Regions from separate parts of the Mesorhizobium sp. CA16 genome, predicted to be linked through region 4. Evidence: predicted binding sites of a transcription regulator. Region 4 holds the regulator's gene; each other region holds the start of a gene.
The links. The regulator LexA, encoded in region 4, represses DNA repair genes until DNA is damaged. The targets are predictions, from matches to a motif close to TGTTCNNNNTGTGTTCNG.

Region 1 (4,215 bases), on a different contig from region 4:
ATGTTCTTCGACGAGGCGGATCGCCTCGCGATCCCGCGGCGTCGCCGCGCGTATCGACATCATGCTCATGTGAGTTTCGTTCCTTTTTCGATCTTGGCTCCGCGCAAAAACTCCTGCGCAGTGGCAGGCTTTCCGCCCGCCCGTTGAACTTCGACCAGCCTGACCGCGCCTGTCCCGCAGGCGACCGTCAGCCGGTCATCGAGAATTCCTCCCGACTCGCCGACGCCATCCGAGAGCGTCGAGCGAAGCAGTTTCAGCCGCTCCATGCGGCCGCCAATGTCGACCTCGCACCACGCGCCCGGAAAGGGCGAGAGGCCGCGAATGTGATTGTGGACTTCGCCAGAAGGCCGCGTCCAGTCTACGCGTGTCTCCGATTTATCGATCTTTCGGGCGTAGGTCACCCCTACCGTTGCCTGTTGGGTAAATGTCAGACAATTTATCCCCAACTGCGCGAGCGCCTCAACCATCAGCGAGGCGCCTTGAACCATCAGTCGGTCATGCAATTCGCCGGCTGTCATGTCGGGCGCGATGGCGACTTTTTCAACCATTGCCACCGGCCCGGTGTCCAGACCCTCTTCCATCTTCATGACCATCATGCCGGTCTCGGTATCGCCGGCCATGATGGCGCGCTGGATGGGAGCAGCACCACGCCAGCGTGGCAAAAGCGAGGCATGGCCGTTGAGACAGCCCAGCCTTGGCGCGTCCAGAACGGCTTTCGGCAGCAGCAGCCCGTAGGCGACGACCACCGCGACATCGGCCTGCAAGCCGGCAAAAGCCTGCTGCTCGGCCTCGCTTTTCAGCGATGCCGGCGTCCGAACGTCGAGCGCCAGCCGCTCGGCCTCGCGCTGCACCGGCGAGGGCGTCAGCTCCAGCCCGCGCCGGCCGGCGGCGCGCGGCGGCTGGGTGTAGACGGCCGCGATCTCATGGCCGGCCTCGGCGATGGCGCGCAAGGTCGGCACGGAAAAATCCGGCGTGCCCATGAAGATGACGCGAAGCGGCATGACGGATGTGCTCCTCTTCCTACCGCCCGCTTTGGCGCTTGCTTTCGCGAATCTCGATCAATCGTCGAAATCGCGGCCGAAATCGCGCTTCCTCTGAGCCTCGATCTCATTCATCATATCGGCAAATTCGTCGCTGATCGCGTCTTCAGACACGAATGCGCTGCGGATCGCATCCCATGTGGAGACTTGTGGCTTTGGGCCAGGTTCAGGAATGTTGCTGATCGGGGTGTCGCCCATCGAAACCTTCGCTGGTATCATGATCCAGGGTTCTTTCAGGCGCGGAAAGGCGTCGCCTAGCCCACCATCTTGCCCGGCGCCTTGTCCTTGGCGAGCTTCTTGAACTTCCGCACCACCATGTCGCGCTTGAGCTTCGAGATGTGGTCGATGAACAGCACGCCGTTGAGATGGTCTATCTCGTGCTGCAGGCAGGTGGCCATCAGGCCTTCCGCCTGCATCTCCTGCAGCTTGCCGTCGCGGTCGAGATACTTCACCCGCACCGAAGCCGGGCGCTCGACCTCGGCGTAATAGTCGGGGATCGACAGGCAGCCTTCCTCATAGACGGACCGCTGGTCGGAACTTTCCAGCACTTCCGGATTGATGAAGACATGCGGCTGAGGCTCCTCGCCTTCCTTGGCAAGGTCGATGACCAGCAGCCGCCGCGGCTCGCCGACCTGGATCGCCGCGAGGCCGATGCCCGGCGCGTCATACATGGTCTCCAGCATGTCGTCGGCGAGCTTGCGCAAATCGGCATCGACGCGCTCGACCGGCTTGGAAACCTGGCGCAGGACGGGATCGGGAAGGATGATGAGCGGCTTGATCGACATGGCGTCTCACCTAAGACCTCGCTTGAAAAGCGTCAACCGGGGCATCTTCGACCTGTTCACGTTTTGATCTGTGCCAGGAGGCCGAATCGGTTATGCTGCCCAAATGAACGACATGACCTCCGTCCTTTCCGAGCCCATCGCGCGGCTTGGCGCCACGACCGTGACGCTTGGCCAGGCGCTGGCTTTCGGCGCGATCCTTCTGCTTGCGCTGTCCGTGGCGCTCGTCGTCGCCTTGTGGCGCGCGGCCGGGGCACGCGCGGCGGCGGCCGCCGAAGCCGCCGACCATGCCCGCGATGCTGAGGCGAGGATGGCCGACATCATGCAAGCGCAGGCCGAGATGCAGGGGCGCATGGGGGCGATCGCCGAGGTGTTCGGGGCGCGGCAGGCCGAGCTCACCCAGTCGCTCGGACAACGGCTCGACGCCATGACCGGGCGTCTCGGCCAGACCATGGCCGAGCAGACCAAGTCGACGCATGAGAGCCTGGCCAAGCTGCAGGAGCGGCTGGCGGTGATCGACACCGCGCAAGGCAACATCCAGTCCTTGGCCGGCCAGGTCGTGCAGCTGCAGGCGATCCTCTCCAACAAGCAGACGCGCGGCGCCTTCGGCCAGTCGCGGATGGAGGCGATCGTCGCCGACGGCCTGCCGCACGGCGCCTACGAGTTCCAGGCCAGCCTCTCCAACGGCAGCCGGCCCGATTGCCTGGTGCGGATGCCCAACGGCGCGCCGTCACTCGCCATCGACGCCAAGTTTCCGCTGGAGGCGTGGAACGCCATCCGCGCCGCCGAGGGCGAGGCCATGCAGAAGGCGGCGGCGCAGGCTTTCCGCCGCGACATCGAGGTGCATATCCGCGATATCGCCGAAAAATACCTGATCCAGGGCGAGACACAGGACACCGCCTTCATGTTCGTGCCGTCGGAATCGGTGTTCGCCGAGATCCACGAGAATTTCGAGGCGGTGGTGCAGAAGGCGCATCGCGCCCGCGTCGTCATCGTCTCGCCCTCGCTGCTGATGCTGTCGATCCAGGTGATCCAGGCGATCCTCAAGGACGCCCGCATGCGCGAGCAGGCGCATCTGATCCAGGGCGAGGTCATCCGCCTGATGGAGGATGTGGCGCGGGTCGACGAGCGGGTACGTCGGCTGCAGACACATTTCGGCCAGGCGGCGCGCGACATCGACGACATCCTGGTGTCGACGTCGAAGGTGACCAAGCGCGGCCAGAAGATCGAGGCGCTGGAATTCGCGGAAGGCGAGACCGAGGCCGCGCGAGGTGCCGCGCCAAAGGCCGAAGGCGGTTCGCGGGTAGCAGACTCCAAGACGGGTCAGCTCAGGCTGCGCGTCGTCGAAGGCGACGAGTAGTCGCTCGACGCCGACGATGGAAGACCGATTCTTCCTTCGCTGGCGAGGTCGCATTCCTTGGAGATTGGCTGGAACGCCGATCACTTCGTCATTCCAGGGCGGAGCAAGGAGCGAAGCGACGCGCGCAGCCCCTGGAATCCCATGCCGTGACGCTAAGCCATTGAGACGGCTAAGAATTTTGCTCCGCCGAGCCCCTCATATCGGTCACGGCATGGATCTTCGGGTCATGCCCGAGGATGACGAAGGCGCGAAACAGTCAGCCAATCGCCGAGGCTTCCGTCAACGGGCCGATCCGACAGTGCTACTGCTCCTCGATGGTCGCCATGCCTTCAAACTCCGGCAGCCAATGCAACGCCGAGCGGTGCCAGACTTGTCTTCTCGGCACCAGTTGGTCGCGCTGGCGCGCCGTGCCCACCCTAATGCCATAGATTTTCGGTCCATCGCCAACCGACGTCGCATAAAGATGCGATCCGCATTCGCCGCAAAACCCCTGCGCGCGCTTGGCCCCGCTGGATCCGGTCTTGATATAGACTTTCGGTGTGCCCTTGGTAATCCGGTAATGCTCTTCCGGCGCGCCGACGGTCACGCGAAAGGCCGTGCCGGTCAGCTGCTGGCAGTCGGTGCAGTGGCAGATCGAGGTCTTTTCCGGATCGACCTCCGCCTCATAGGCGATCGCGCCGCAATGGCATCCGCCGTCGATCTTCATAGCCTTCCTCCTGACAAGTTCGCGTTGTCAAAACCTATCCCTCCTCCGAGGTCTCGGCCATGGCCTTGCGCCGCCGCTCCCATGTGCCAGTTGCTTGCGGCTTGACGAAGAGCCTCGATATTTGCGGCATTTCCTTCTTGAGCCTGGCTTCCAGGCGCTCGACGCAGGCCTCGATATCGGGCGCGCTGAGATGATCCTCGAATTCGATGCTCAAGCCCGCGACGATTTCCTCCGGCCCGATATGGACGCTCAGGATTCCGTTCGCGCGCTGCACCGCCGGATCGTCCTGGACGATCGCCAGCACCTTCTTCTGCACTTCGGATGAGG
Region 2 (4,215 bases), on a different contig from region 4:
ATCGCGGTCGCCTGGATCGGCTGGTCGAGCGTGATCGAGCGGCTCACAGCGCGCAGATCAGCGAAGCGAACCCGCACCGTCACTGTGCGCCCGGGCCGGTCCTTGGCGCGCAACCGGCTGGCCACGCGGTCGGCCAGATGCAGGAGCGTCGGCACGAAGACGCGCGGCACTGCCGGCTTCCTGCCGAGCGCCGATTGCGCGCCGGCAGAATGCGCGCGGCGGTGTGCCTCGAGTTTTCGCGGGTCGCGGTTCCAGGCGAGCGCGGCAAGCTTCTGGCCGGCGGCATGGCCGATCAGCCGCTCCAGCGCCCCGCTATGGGTGCGCGCCAATTGCCCGATCGTCTCGACACCGATCTCGGCCAGCCTGGCCTTGATCGCCGGGCCGACACCCCACATCAGCGTGACAGGCAGGTCGTGCAGGAAGGCGAGCTCGCTGTCGGGCTCGACCACCACCAGCCCGTCGGGCTTGGCTACCTGCGAGGCGATCTTGGCCAGATGCTTCGTCCGCGCCACGCCGATCGAGATCGGCAGACCGAGCTCGGCCTTCACCCGCTCGCGGATTTTTCGCGCGATCTCTTGCGGCGATCCGAACAGATGCGTGCAGCCGGCGACGTCGGCAAAAGCCTCGTCGATCGAGATGCGCTCGACCGCCGGCGTGAAATCGTCGAGCACCTTGATCGCGGCGTCGCCGAGGCGCTGGTATTCAGAAAAATGACCGCCGACGAAGATGAGCTGAGGGCAGAGCTCGCGCGCTTTGCGGCCCGGCATGCCGCCGCGCACGCCAAAGATTTTCGCCTCATAGGAGGCCGCCAGCACCACGCCTCCGCCGACGGCGATCGGCTTGCCACGCAATGACGGATCTAGCAGTTGCTCGACCGAGGCGTAGAAGGCGTCGAGGTCGGCATGCAGGACGGCGGCCGCGGCGGTGTTCGTGGCAGCCATCGCGCGCTCCCATGGCCATTTGTGTGGCATTGCAGCATTAGCTGCGTCTTTTGTAAGGGGAATTAACGGAACATAAAGAGAACAAAAGAAGCTCTCTGTCAAGCCACCACGCTTGGCCGTGCAGGTTTCCACAACTGGGGGCGCAGCCACAGATAGAACGCCGGTTGTGCGCATGACCTTTGCGCGGGACACGCCGCCGCAGCATGAGGAGGGATCGCCTCGCGAGGCGATCCCTCCTTCGCTTCTGAACGTAAATTGCGACTGTCTGCGCTATGCCGGCTTGGCGTATTCTTCGGCGCTCAGCACCTCGATGCATTGGAACGGCTGGTTGCCTTCCACCCAGGCGTCGTGGCCGGGCGGGATGGTGTAGGAAGTGCCCGCCTCGATGGTCTTTTGCGTGCCGTCGGTCATCCGTACGGTGATCGAGCCGGACACGGCATAGCCGACATGCGAGACCTGGCAGCTGTCGGTCTTGACCACCGGCTTCACACATTCGGACCATTTCCAGCCCGGCTGCATGTTCATTCGCCCGAGCGTATAGCCCGGCAGCCGCACGATCTCGACACGCGTCTTGGCGGGCGCGCGGACCTCGTCGGGATTGTTGTGCGATTTGGATTCGAGTTTCGTCACCTTCATTGCAACTTCGGCCATGGTATCCCTCCCATGTGTGAAGCGGCGCCTGACGTTGCGATCGTCGGCGACCGCGAGTGTATTCATAAGTCTTATTATGAGCGATTGCTAATTAATTGAATTGCTAATTAATTGAGGTGACCGCGAGCTCAGCCGAACGCTTGGCGCATTGTCGTGGAAGGCGGATATTCCAGACCCTCGGGCGACGGTCCCGGGCCATCTTCGGACCGAAGTCCCATCGCACGAACGCAGAGGCCCGACACGCCTATTTTCAGGAAACAACGACGGCACCAAAATCATTGGCTAGCAAGCCGCCGGACAAAGTCCCTTCATCGGCGGTTGACCACGGCGTGCCCTCTATTCCTGCGATATGGTGGGCACGCCTTTCCCTGAAACCGCTCCTGGAGTTGCGGGCCGTGCAACCCGGTAAGATGATCGCCAATCTGTTTGCCGCACTGCTTCTGGCCGGCCTGGTCGGCGGCGTCTTCTTCGTCTTCGGCAGGCCGCTCTGGCCCGAGCGCCAGGCCCATATGGTGATCCTTCTCCCGGTCGATACGATTGCGACTGGATCGCTGCGCCGAGCCTGCCTCGAGCCATGCCTGCCGGCCCGCTTCGATCTCAAGCTCGCGCCCGCCAGGCCGCGCGGATGAAGCCGGGCGCGGGAACCAGTCCGCGCCCCGGGCCGTTGACGGAGCGAAGGGATGGCGCTGGCGGAGGCCGCCATGGACAATTTCGAACTCATCGATCTTCTGTGCGTCATCGACGCCTGCGTGAGCGACCGTTCGGCCGGCCGTATCGTGCCGATGTCGAGGGCCGTCGAGGAGTTGCGCGTCCTGACCGGCGATTTCGTCTCGTCGGATGAGGACGCGGCCAACGCCTTGACGCAGGTCGCGCTCAAGCGCGGCTGCGCCGTGCTCTTCGACGAGCGAGCGGGCGCGGATATTGTCGGCTAGGCGCGATCCTGGCGGAGGAGGTTGGCGCTCATTTCGCCAGGGTGATCATCCGGCCCGCATACGCCGTCCGGCCTCCGAGTTCGGCCGTGCAATCCGATTTCACGGCCGAGTTCCCCGTCATCGAGATGGTATCGCCGACCAGCCGCAGGCAACTGCCCTGGGCGTTCATATCCGAATTTCCGGCATAGGTGATGACGGCGTCCGGGGCGTAGATGAAGCCGCTGACCACGGAGCCCGATCCGCCGTTCAGCGTCAGCGCCTGTGTGTTGCCGTGACCCTGGTAGATGGTGATTCCGGCGTAGGCGCCGCTGGTGGGCGGCGACAGGTTCACCTGCTCGTTGGCGTTGATATAGAGTTGTGAGTTCTCCATCAGGAAGATCGTCACGCCCTGGCCGCTCAGGCTGCCGTTGCCGCCCGGCTTTATGGTGACGTTGCGCATGATGTAGGTGCCGGGATTGAGGGTGATCTTTCCCGACAAGGTCTTGTCGCAATAGGTGCCCGGCGAGAGCGTCACCGTTTTGCCATTGGGCACCGGCAGGCAGAGCGTGTAGGCGGGAGGAACGACGTCGGCCAGCGGATCGAACGAAGCATACTGGTTCTCATGCGGCGCGCCGCAGGAAAGCGTGGCGTTTGGCGGCGTCAGCCCTTGCGTGCCGCCGACCGTCGAGACGCAGCCGGCGCTGACGATCGCCGAGCCGCCGCGATTGACGGCGTCGGGCGCGTCTGAATTGGCCGCGATCACGCAGCCGTTCATCGCCACATTGGTCGAGCCCTGCAGGTTGACCGCGCCGTCGGCGTGCTGATTGAGCGCGAGCACGCAGGCTTGCGCGCCGGGTTTGAGCTTGACCGAGGCGGTGCGCGTCGCCTGCCAGGCCGGCATGCCGGCGACGAAGGCCGGCCGGCTGATACTCGACGACAGCGAAATGAAATAGGCACCCGGACCGCCGCTCGCGCTGGCCTGGAAGGCGGCGAGGCTGCCCGATAGTTCCTGCGCGTCGGCTGCGCTCATATTGGCGGCGAAGAAGGTCTGGCCGAGTTGCTGCACGTCGCTCGCCGACATGCCTGGCAGGTATTTCGTGCCGATCGCCAAGCCGGCCGCGTCCAGCGAGTTCTGCAACTGCGCGGCGTCGTCGCTCGTGCCTATCAGGTCGATGGATGCCGCCACGCCAAGCATAAGCGGCACCATGGCGACCGCGGCTGCGATGGCAAAGTTGCCGCGCCTCGATGCCAAAAAACGTCCCAACATGGAGTTCGCCCTCATCGTATGTCCGAGAGTGATATGCGCGCCGTCTCTACGGACGATTTCCAAAATAGATAAAATGCAGAGAGAGCTAAAATGCATGGTTCTACCGACGCTTAGACCTTAAGTCCGAGCCTTTATAGGCCTTAAGTCTTAGTGCGTGCGGCGCAAGGCGGGGGCAGCGGAGCGCTAGGGTCCCACCGGCAAAAATCGAGCGAAATAATTAGGCATTCGTTCATACGGCAATGATGACGTAACGGCTGGGATAGCTTGGGTGCGCTCGGCCATGGCCTTTTCAGGTCGGTTCATCAGAAATCTTTTTTCTCGACGCGGCTCTCGACGCTTTTGCGAAGGCAAGAGCGGCAATGTCGCCACCATTTTCGCGCTCACCCTGCCGGTCGTCGTCGGCGGCGCCGGGCTCGGCGTCGAGACCTCCTACTGGTACTATTCG
Region 3 (4,215 bases), on a different contig from region 4:
ACCGGAATGCCGAAACGGTCGCGCAACGGATTGGTCAGCAGGCCGAGCCTCGTCGTTGCCGCGACCAGCGTGAAACGGGCAAGGTCGATCTTGACCGAGCGCGCCGCCGGCCCCTCGCCGATGATGAGATCAAGCTGGAAATCCTCCATTGCCGGATAGAGGATTTCCTCGACTGCCGGATTGAGGCGATGGATCTCGTCGATGAAAAGGACGTCGCGCTCCTCGAGATTGGTGAGCAGCGCGGCGAGATCGCCGGCCTTGGCGATAACCGGACCCGAGGTCGAGCGGAAATTGACTCCAAGCTCGCGCGCCATGATCTGCGCCAGCGTCGTCTTGCCGAGTCCCGGCGGCCCGACGAACAGCACATGGTCGAGCGCCTCGCCACGGCTCTTGGCGGCATCGACGAAGACCTTGAGATTGGCACGCACCGCCGCCTGGCCGACGAATTCGTCGAGCGACTGCGGCCGCAAGGTCTGGTCGGCATCCTCGCCGCGCTTGTCGGGAGCAATGAGGCGGGGCGAAAGGGTCATGCCGCCTTCCTTGCATAGGACCGATGGCGGGACAAGCGTCGCTTCACCGCGCCAGTTCCTTCAGGCCGAAGCGGATGAGCTTGGACGCATCCGCGCCCTCGCCGGCCGATTTCAGCGCAACCGAGACCGCGTTCGCGGCAATGTCGCGCGAATAGCCGAGATTAACGAGCGCCGAGACCGCATCGGTGATCGGTGCGGCCGCGACACCTTCGCCAAGCTCCTGCTTGAGCCCGATCGTACCACTGGCCGCGCCCGCATAGGCTGGCGCTTTAGTGCGCAGTTCGGTGACGATGCGTTCCGCCACCTTCTTGCCGACGCCTGGCGCTCTGGAAACCATGGCAATGTCGCGCAGCGCGATCGCGTTCGCGAGGTCGGCCGGCGCCAGCGTCGATAGGATGGCCAGCGCCACCTTGGCGCCGACGCCCTGCACATTGTTCATCAGAAGGCGGAACCACTCGCGCTCCAGCCCGGTCTGGAAGCCATAGAGCCGGATCATGTCCTCGCGCACATAGGTCTCGATGAACAGCACCACCGCCTCGCCGGGCGAGGGCAGCGCGGCCAGCGTCCGCACCGAGCAATGGACGACGTAGCCGACGCCATGCACGTCGATGACGCAGCTATCTTCGTCGATCTCGTCCAACGTGCCTTTCAGCTTGCCGATCATGATTGTCCCCTCACGCCAGCGCGGCCATGCGGTAGGCTGTGCTCGGGCGGTGATGCGCATGGCAGATGGCGATGGCCAGAGCGTCGGCGGCGTCGTCGGTGTCGAAGACAGCCTTCGGCATCAGCACCTTCACCATCATGTGGATCTGCTTCTTCTCGCCGTGGCCGACGCCAATAACCGCCTTCTTGACCGCATTGGGGGCATATTCGGCCACCACCAGCCCGGCGCGCGCCGGCACCAGCATGGCGATGCCGCGCGCCTGGCCGAGCTTCAGCGTCGCCGTGGCATCCTTGTTGACGAAAGTCTGCTCGACCGCAGCCTCGTGCGGCATGGCCTGGTGCAGCACCTCGGTCAAGCCGTCATGCAGCTGGCAGAGTCTTGTCGCCAGCGACTCCTTCTCGTCGGACCGCACCGTGCCGGATGCGATGAAGCGCAGCGAATTGCCCACGCTGTCGATAATACCCCAACCGGTGCGCCTCAGGCCCGGATCGATGCCGATGATGCGAATCGCTTCCCCCATGCGCCAAGTCTAGCCGTGGCGACAAGCGATGCCAGCAAAATGTGAACAAACCGGAAACAATTGCAATCTCGGCTATGCGCCGTTTCCGTAAAACAGCGAGATGCCTAATTCGTCACGCGGCGGATGGTTTTCGACAGCCGCGTGAGAAATGCCGGCCTGGACGACGCGACCAGCTTCCATGCCAGGACTGCATTGCCCATGCGCCGCGGCAGGATTCCGATGCAAAGGAACCAGGCCGCCAGAGCTGCCCGCCGCCGCCAGGATGCGTTCATTTCCAGGCTGGCGGCGGCGCCCGCTCTTGCCAGTCCCAGCCGGGAGTCGGTGGCGACCGGATGCTGGGGCTCGTCGACGCAGAGCGAAGCCAGCCGTTCTTCCAGATGCACCGGATCGCGAAGGCCGGCATCGGGCGGCACGGTCAAGCCGATCTCGGCCGCCCGGCCGGACAAGGCTTCGAGACGCCGGAAATCATGCTGCACCCGCCAACGCGCCCGCTCGGCAAGCTTTTCGGCAAAGACCGAATGATTGGCACCGTGGATGCGGTAGGCGCCAAGGCAGGTATCGATGGATTTCACCTCTCCGTGCAGCGGCGCCAGCGTCGCGAGATAACCGTCGGCGCCTTGCCGGAAATCGCTTTCAGGCATCGGCATTATCGTTTCCAGCGCCTCGCGGTCGAACGCCAGCCCGCTTGTTACCGTCGTACGGTACCGCCCTTTGCGCAGCAATTCCGGCACGACGTCGCCTGAATCGAACGGCTGTTCCGGCGGTGGAAAGACATCCTTGATATACTGGTCCTCATCAACGAGATGCAATCTGAATTGCGCTTGGGCGACATCCGCATCCCACTCGTCCAGAACCTCGGAGACGGCGTTCGGATAGAGATAGTCGTCGGCGTCGAGGAAAAGGACGATCTCTCCGGTGCTCGCCTCGAACCCGGTATTGAACGCAGCCGCATGTCCGCCATTCCTGCGCCTCAGGCACGGACGGATTTTGTCGCCGTAGGATTCGATTACGGCCACCGATGCATCCGTCGATGCGTCGTCGACGACCACGACCTCGACATTTCGGTGGTCCTGCTCCAACGCGCTGTCGATGGCGCGTCCTAGAAACTGTTCGTAATTGTAGTTGGGGATGATGATCGATACCGGGATGCGGTCCAATGGCGAATGCACGGGATCAAGCCTCGCAATCTGCTTTGGTCACAGTGACGGTGGTTTTCTTGCAGAACCGGCTCGGGTCGACCCGGCTGCGGCGAACGGCTCCAACTAGGGGCCTATCGCTTCAAGGCAAGTGTGATCTTTCCCGCGAAGGCCGGCACAGCCTTCAATACGGCGATGGCTGCCGCAGTTTCGACGAGCGGCCGGAGTCGCAAGCGTTGAACTTGCAGCCAAAGCCACGGCCAAATTACCGCCTGATCAAGGATATGCCGCTACCGCTATCGTTTTTTGCAAACGCGGTTTCAGCCGCGCGCGAACGCGGTATTCAAAAGGCTGATCTGGTCGGACACCGGGTTGGCCCGCCGGCTGGGCGCGTGCGTCTCGCTGATGACGCCGCCATAGATTTCCTCGTCCATGCGCCGCACCAGCGACTGCAGGCGCAGCGAGCGCGTCACGAGGTCCAGAAAATCCTTGGGCAGCTCGTTCCAGCCAAGCGCCTCGTCATGCGCGGACGCGGTGTCGAGACGCACCTTGGATTTCTCCGAAGCCACCTGGTCGCGCGTCATCTCGCCGGAATTCGCTGCCCGCTGCAAAAGCAGCCAGGAGGCGACCTGCATAAGCCTTGTGGTCAGCCGCATCGATTCGGCCGCATAGAGCGTCGCCGCCGTGCGCGACAATTTCTTGGCTTCGAGCCTGCCCTTGCCATCGAGATATTCGGCGGCCTGTTCGACCAGCCCCATGCCTTCCTGGTAAAGCGGCTTGAAGGATTGGGAGAAAACCCGGCGCTCCGCCAATTTGATGGTTTTCGCGCTGCCCTTCGAAGGCTCGTTCATCGATACGCCCCTGCACTGCCGCAAGCCGATTCGGCATCCTTGCCGACGCGGCCCGCACCCTAAATGACTGAGGCTTGAAAATGCGCTTCGATGCCAATGAAGGCAAGCGCATGTTTAACAAACGGTTAACGCCGGGCCGGTTCCGGCCATCCGCAAGCGGATGGCATCAGCCAGCCGGCAGCGGATAAAAAAAGAGCCGCGGATAAGGCGGCTCTCAGGAGTTTAACAGGGAGGCGTCAAACAAAGTGGCTCCAACCACTCGGTAAGAATCCAGCAAAACTGGATGGGTGTAGTAAACGCCTGTAAAGCTTAATGAACCCTTAACGCGGCGGCGATTTTTTAAGCGAACGCGCGCTCCTGTGCCGGAACAGGACAGCGGATTCGCTGCCCGGGATCGTCCGAGCACCGGATTTCGGGCGCCGATCGTGGCGGCGGTAACATGTTTGCTGCTGCCGCGGCATCGTTCCGAAACACGCGCCACGCAAAAGGCCGCTCCACAAAGGCGGCGCGCAAA
Region 4 (4,215 bases):
CCGGCGATATTGGCGCCATTTGCATAAGCGTCATCCCAGTCGACAATACGATGTCCCAGCAACGGTATCTCCGCGATCAGATCATTTGTTCGGCATCGCCGATTTAAAGTCAGGTAACGGTTGTTTTGACGGCAAAGCGCGCGTCTTGCCAGACGCCAGTGCGCAGGATGTCCTGCAGCACCTCGACTGCATTCCAGACATCGCGGTAGCCGACATAAAGCGGCGTGAAGCCGAAACGAATGGTGGATGGCGCGCGGAAATCGCCGATCACGCCGCGCTCGATTAAGGCACGCATCACCTGGTAGCCATGCGGATGTGCGAACGAGACCTGGCTGCCGCGCTCGGCGCCTGAGCGCGGGCTCTCCAGCTCAAGACCGAAGCCGCCGCATCTGGCCTCGACAAGCCGGATGAACAGGTCCGTCAGCGCGACGCTTTTTCTCCGCACGGCCCTCATGTCGACATCGTTCCAGAGATCCAGCGCCCCTTTCAGCGCGCGCATCGACAGCACCGGCTGCGTTCCGCACAGGAACCGCCGGATGCCCGTGCCCGCAGCGTAGCCCTGCTCGAACGCGAAAGGCCGGGCATGGCCCCACCAGCCGCTGAGCGGCTGGCGAATGTCGCGGTGATGGCGGTTCGCGGCGTAGATGAAGGCTGGCGAGCCCGGCCCGCCATTGAGATACTTGTAGGTGCAGCCGATGGCGAAATCGGCATTCGAGCCGTCGAGATCCACCGGCAGCGCACCCGCCGTGTGGCAGAGGTCCCAGACGATCAGCGCACCGGCTTCATGAGCCTTGCGGGTGAGCGCCGCCATGTCGCGCAGCCGGCCGGATTTGTAGTTGACGTGGTTGACCAGGATGACCGCGACGCGATCGTCAACCAGTTCCTCAATCGTCGGGGCATCTGCGCATTCGAGCCGCAGCACCGTGCCGGACCGCGTCGATGCGACCCCTTCCGCCATGTAGAGGTCGGTCGGAAAGCTGTCGCCCTCGGCAACAATCACCGAACGCTCGGGCCGCATTGCAAGTGCCGCATGCAGGACCTTGTAGATATTGATCGAAGTCGTGTCGCAAACGACCGTCTGGCCGGGTTTCGCGCCGATCAGCCGTCCTAGCTGGTCACCTAGCTCGATGGGCATATCGAACCAGCCGGCGGTGTTCCAGGCGCGGATGAGATCCCGCGCCCATTCCTGCCTCGTGGCAGTCTCGATCTCGCTGAAGGCGTCGATCGAAGCAGCGCCCAGCGAATTGCCGTCGAGATATAGGACGCCTTCCGGCAAGACGAAGCGATCGCGCGTCGCGCGCAGCGGATCCGCGGCATCCATCGCCTCGACTTCGGCGAGATCAGGAATTCCCCTCATTGTGCTGCCGCCTCCATTTCGATCTGGCCAAGGGGGTTGTCTCACCACCCTCGGCGACAGGGCAAGAACCTTTGGTCCTATGTTAGCTGGTCCATAGACGGCGAAGACTGCGGATCGGAACTTCGCCAAGGTTGGCATTTTGGGTTCGTTTCGTTCACGGTGCCACGCGCTTACGGTACGAGCCGACGTGATCCCAACCACGGCTTCGTGATCGTGTCGCGTTGTATTTCAGCTTAAGGGGAACTCCAAAATCGAGCGGAATCAATGCCGCTGCCCCAGGAGGGGCAGCCGGCCGTCACCGGATGCGACATTGTTTCGGCAGCCTTAACAAATTCACTAAACTTTAAACGGTTGCGGAACACAACTGGAACAGATAGTGTTTGTTCTGGGTTTGTTTTTCTGATTCTGGTTTCAGAACCCGTGGGGGCCGCCGATGCTGACGCGCAAACAACATGAACTCCTGATGTTCATCCATGAACGCCTGAAGGAGAGCGGGATTCCTCCATCATTCGATGAGATGAAGGAGGCGCTCGACCTTGCCTCCAAGTCCGGCATCCACCGGCTGATCACGGCGCTGGAAGAACGCGGCTTCATTCGCCGGCTGCCGAATCGGGCGCGCGCGCTGGAAGTGCTGCGCCTGCCCGACTCGATCGCGCCTGGCCTGAATGCCGCGAAGAAGTTTTCGCCGAGCGTCATCCAGGGCGGCCAAGGCAATCTCAGTCGCCAGATCAAGCCGACGACTCCATCACGCACCCCGACGCCAAGCAATGACGACGAGGCCGCGGCGGCCGTATCCATTCCGGTGATGGGCCGCATCGCCGCCGGCGTGCCGATTGACGCCATCCAGCACCAGACGCATTCGATCTCGGTGCCGCCGGACATGATCATGGGCGGCGAGCATTACGCGTTGGAGGTCAAGGGCGACTCGATGATCGAGGCCGGCATCTTCGACGGCGACACCGTCATCATCCGCAATGCGAACACGGCAAGCCCGGGTGAGATCGTGGTGGCGCTGGTCGACGATGAGGAGGCGACGCTTAAGCGTTTCCGCCGCAAGGGTGCCTCGATCGCGCTCGAGGCCGCCAACCCGGCCTATGAGACCCGGATCTTCGGACCGGATCGGGTCAAGGTTCAGGGCAAGCTCGTCGGACTTATCCGCCGCTACTGAGCAGAACTGCCCGGCCTTCTTCGCCCGAACGACAATCTATTGGGCCGGTGCGGCGGCTGGTTTTTCCGGCTGCTTATAGGGCGCCAGTCCCCTCGCCTCGCGCGTGTATTTCCGCTGCTCGTGCCAGGGTCGGTATGGTTCTACGACCGCGTAGCGGACGGTTGGCCGCGCGGTTGCCGATTGCGGATCGAAGAAAACGGCGGCGCTGCCGTCGCGCGCCAGCTGCCGCTTGGTGACGACGAGCACACGCGGATCGCGGCACGGGTTATAGGCCGTGGCGTCGTTGATGACGATGAGGTCGGCGAAGCCGCAGGCCGGCCGGGCGGTGTCGCGGGTCTCGGCGAGCGCGACGATCGCGCCGGAAGGATGCCGACCGATGCAGAGATCGCCGCTGCAATAGAAGGGCGAGCCGGGCGGCAGGTCGGCGGGATCGGCAATGTCCAGCGTATCTTTGGCGAACCTTTCTGGCGGCACGATCTCCTCGGCTTTCAGCGCCCGTTTCCAGTTGTCGGTGGTGAACTCGTTGGAGCGTTCGCGATTGACGGCAAGCTCGCCGCCGCCGATCGGCATCGCCACCAGATGCGCATCCTCCGAGATAAGCACGTCCGGTGTGCGGACGTGCGGAATGGCCAGCAGCGCAGCGAGCGCGAAAGGTACGGCGGCAAGCCTCAGCCAAGTGGTAGCCATGGTCGCGATGACCAGCGCGACCGTCGCCAGCAGCACCGACTGGATCGAGATCAGCCCCACGGCGTCGACCGGTGAGCGCTCGGAAATCCATGCCGAAATGGCGATCATCGCCGTCAGGCCTTTGCCCATGACAAAGAGGAAGGGACCGTCTAAGCCGAAGGGCATGGCCAGCGCGCTCAGCACGGCGAACGGCATGACGACCAATGAGACGATCGGCATGACCGCCAGATTGGCCAGCAGGCTGAGCGGCGACACCCGCTGGAAGTGCCAGATGGCAAACAACAATGTTGCGCTGCCCGCGATGAGCGACGTCACGGCGGCGCCACCCGCTCCAATCGCCAGTTTTCGCGATAAGAACCCGAGAAACGAACGCTTTGCCGGCGGCGCGGTCGTTTTGCCGGCGCGATAGTCGGCAAAGCCGGCATAGGCGCCGACCAGGGCGGCGGTGGCGGCGAAGGACATCTGGAAGCTCGGGCCGACCACTTCATGCGGCGAGACCAGGATGACGGCGATGGCAGAGATCGCCAGGTTGCGCATGGTCAGCGCCGCGCGGTCGAAAAGCACGGCGACCAGCATCACGCCAAGCATGATGAAGCTTCGCTCGGCCGCCACCACGATGCCGGAGATCACGAGATAGGCGGCGATCGACGCCAGCGCGATGCCAGCGGCATATTTCTTCACCGGCCGGCGCGACGAGAAGTCCGGAAACAGCGCGAAGGCGCCGCGCAAAAGCACCATGATCGTGCCGGCGACCAGCGCCATATGCAGGCCGGAGATCGAAATGATGTGGTAGATGCCGGTCCGTCGCATCGACTCGTTGATGGCTTCCGGAATGCCAGCACGAACGCCGACGATCAGCGCCGCCGCGATCTCGCCCTCGGAACCGCCGATGCTGCTCCTGATGTGGTCGGCAATCCCCTCGCGAGCATTTTCTATGGCCGATGCCACGCGCGCGCCAAACGGCACCTCCGTTGGCGCACTCGGGGTCGGCGCGACAAGTTTC

Region 1: LB525_RS25860 (DNA recombination protein RmuC) is a predicted target of LexA. The motif match lies at 1,879-1,896, and genes of this name have one in related genera.
Region 2: dinB (DNA polymerase IV) is a predicted target of LexA. The motif match lies at 1,008-1,025, and genes of this name have one in related genera.
Region 3: ruvC (crossover junction endodeoxyribonuclease RuvC) is a predicted target of LexA. The motif match lies at 1,756-1,773, and genes of this name have one in related genera.

Annotation. Positions count from the first base shown of each region.
Region 1 is NZ_JAIUHP010000025.1:19,574-23,788, forward strand. It holds gene LB525_RS25840 (GNAT family N-acetyltransferase) at 1-69, opposite strand, end outside; gene fmt (methionyl-tRNA formyltransferase) at 66-1,001, opposite strand; partial or broken gene LB525_RS25850 (plasmid stabilization protein) at 1,059-1,187, opposite strand; gene def (peptide deformylase) at 1,295-1,825, opposite strand; gene LB525_RS25860 (DNA recombination protein RmuC) at 1,929-3,182, shown strand; gene LB525_RS25865 (GFA family protein) at 3,484-3,888, opposite strand; gene LB525_RS25870 (cation diffusion facilitator family transporter) at 3,923-4,215, opposite strand, start outside.
Region 2 is NZ_JAIUHP010000022.1:43,450-47,664, forward strand. It holds gene dinB (DNA polymerase IV) at 1-941, opposite strand, end outside; gene LB525_RS25030 (cupin domain-containing protein) at 1,212-1,592, opposite strand; gene LB525_RS25035 (polymerase) at 1,988-2,221, shown strand; gene LB525_RS25040 (hypothetical protein) at 2,294-2,524, shown strand; gene LB525_RS25045 (TadE/TadG family type IV pilus assembly protein) at 2,553-3,770, opposite strand; gene LB525_RS25050 (pilus assembly protein TadG-related protein) at 4,051-4,215, shown strand, end outside.
Region 3 is NZ_JAIUHP010000029.1:13,288-17,502, reverse strand. It holds gene ruvB (Holliday junction branch migration DNA helicase RuvB) at 1-530, opposite strand, end outside; gene ruvA (Holliday junction branch migration protein RuvA) at 574-1,194, opposite strand; gene ruvC (crossover junction endodeoxyribonuclease RuvC) at 1,205-1,714, opposite strand; gene LB525_RS26885 (glycosyltransferase family 2 protein) at 1,819-2,883, opposite strand; gene LB525_RS26880 (DUF1465 family protein) at 3,171-3,701, opposite strand.
Region 4 is NZ_JAIUHP010000005.1:154,632-158,846, reverse strand. It holds gene LB525_RS10040 (alpha/beta hydrolase) at 1-62, opposite strand, end outside; gene kynU (kynureninase) at 110-1,357, opposite strand; gene lexA (transcriptional repressor LexA) at 1,791-2,525, shown strand; gene LB525_RS10025 (ComEC/Rec2 family competence protein) at 2,562-4,215, opposite strand, start outside.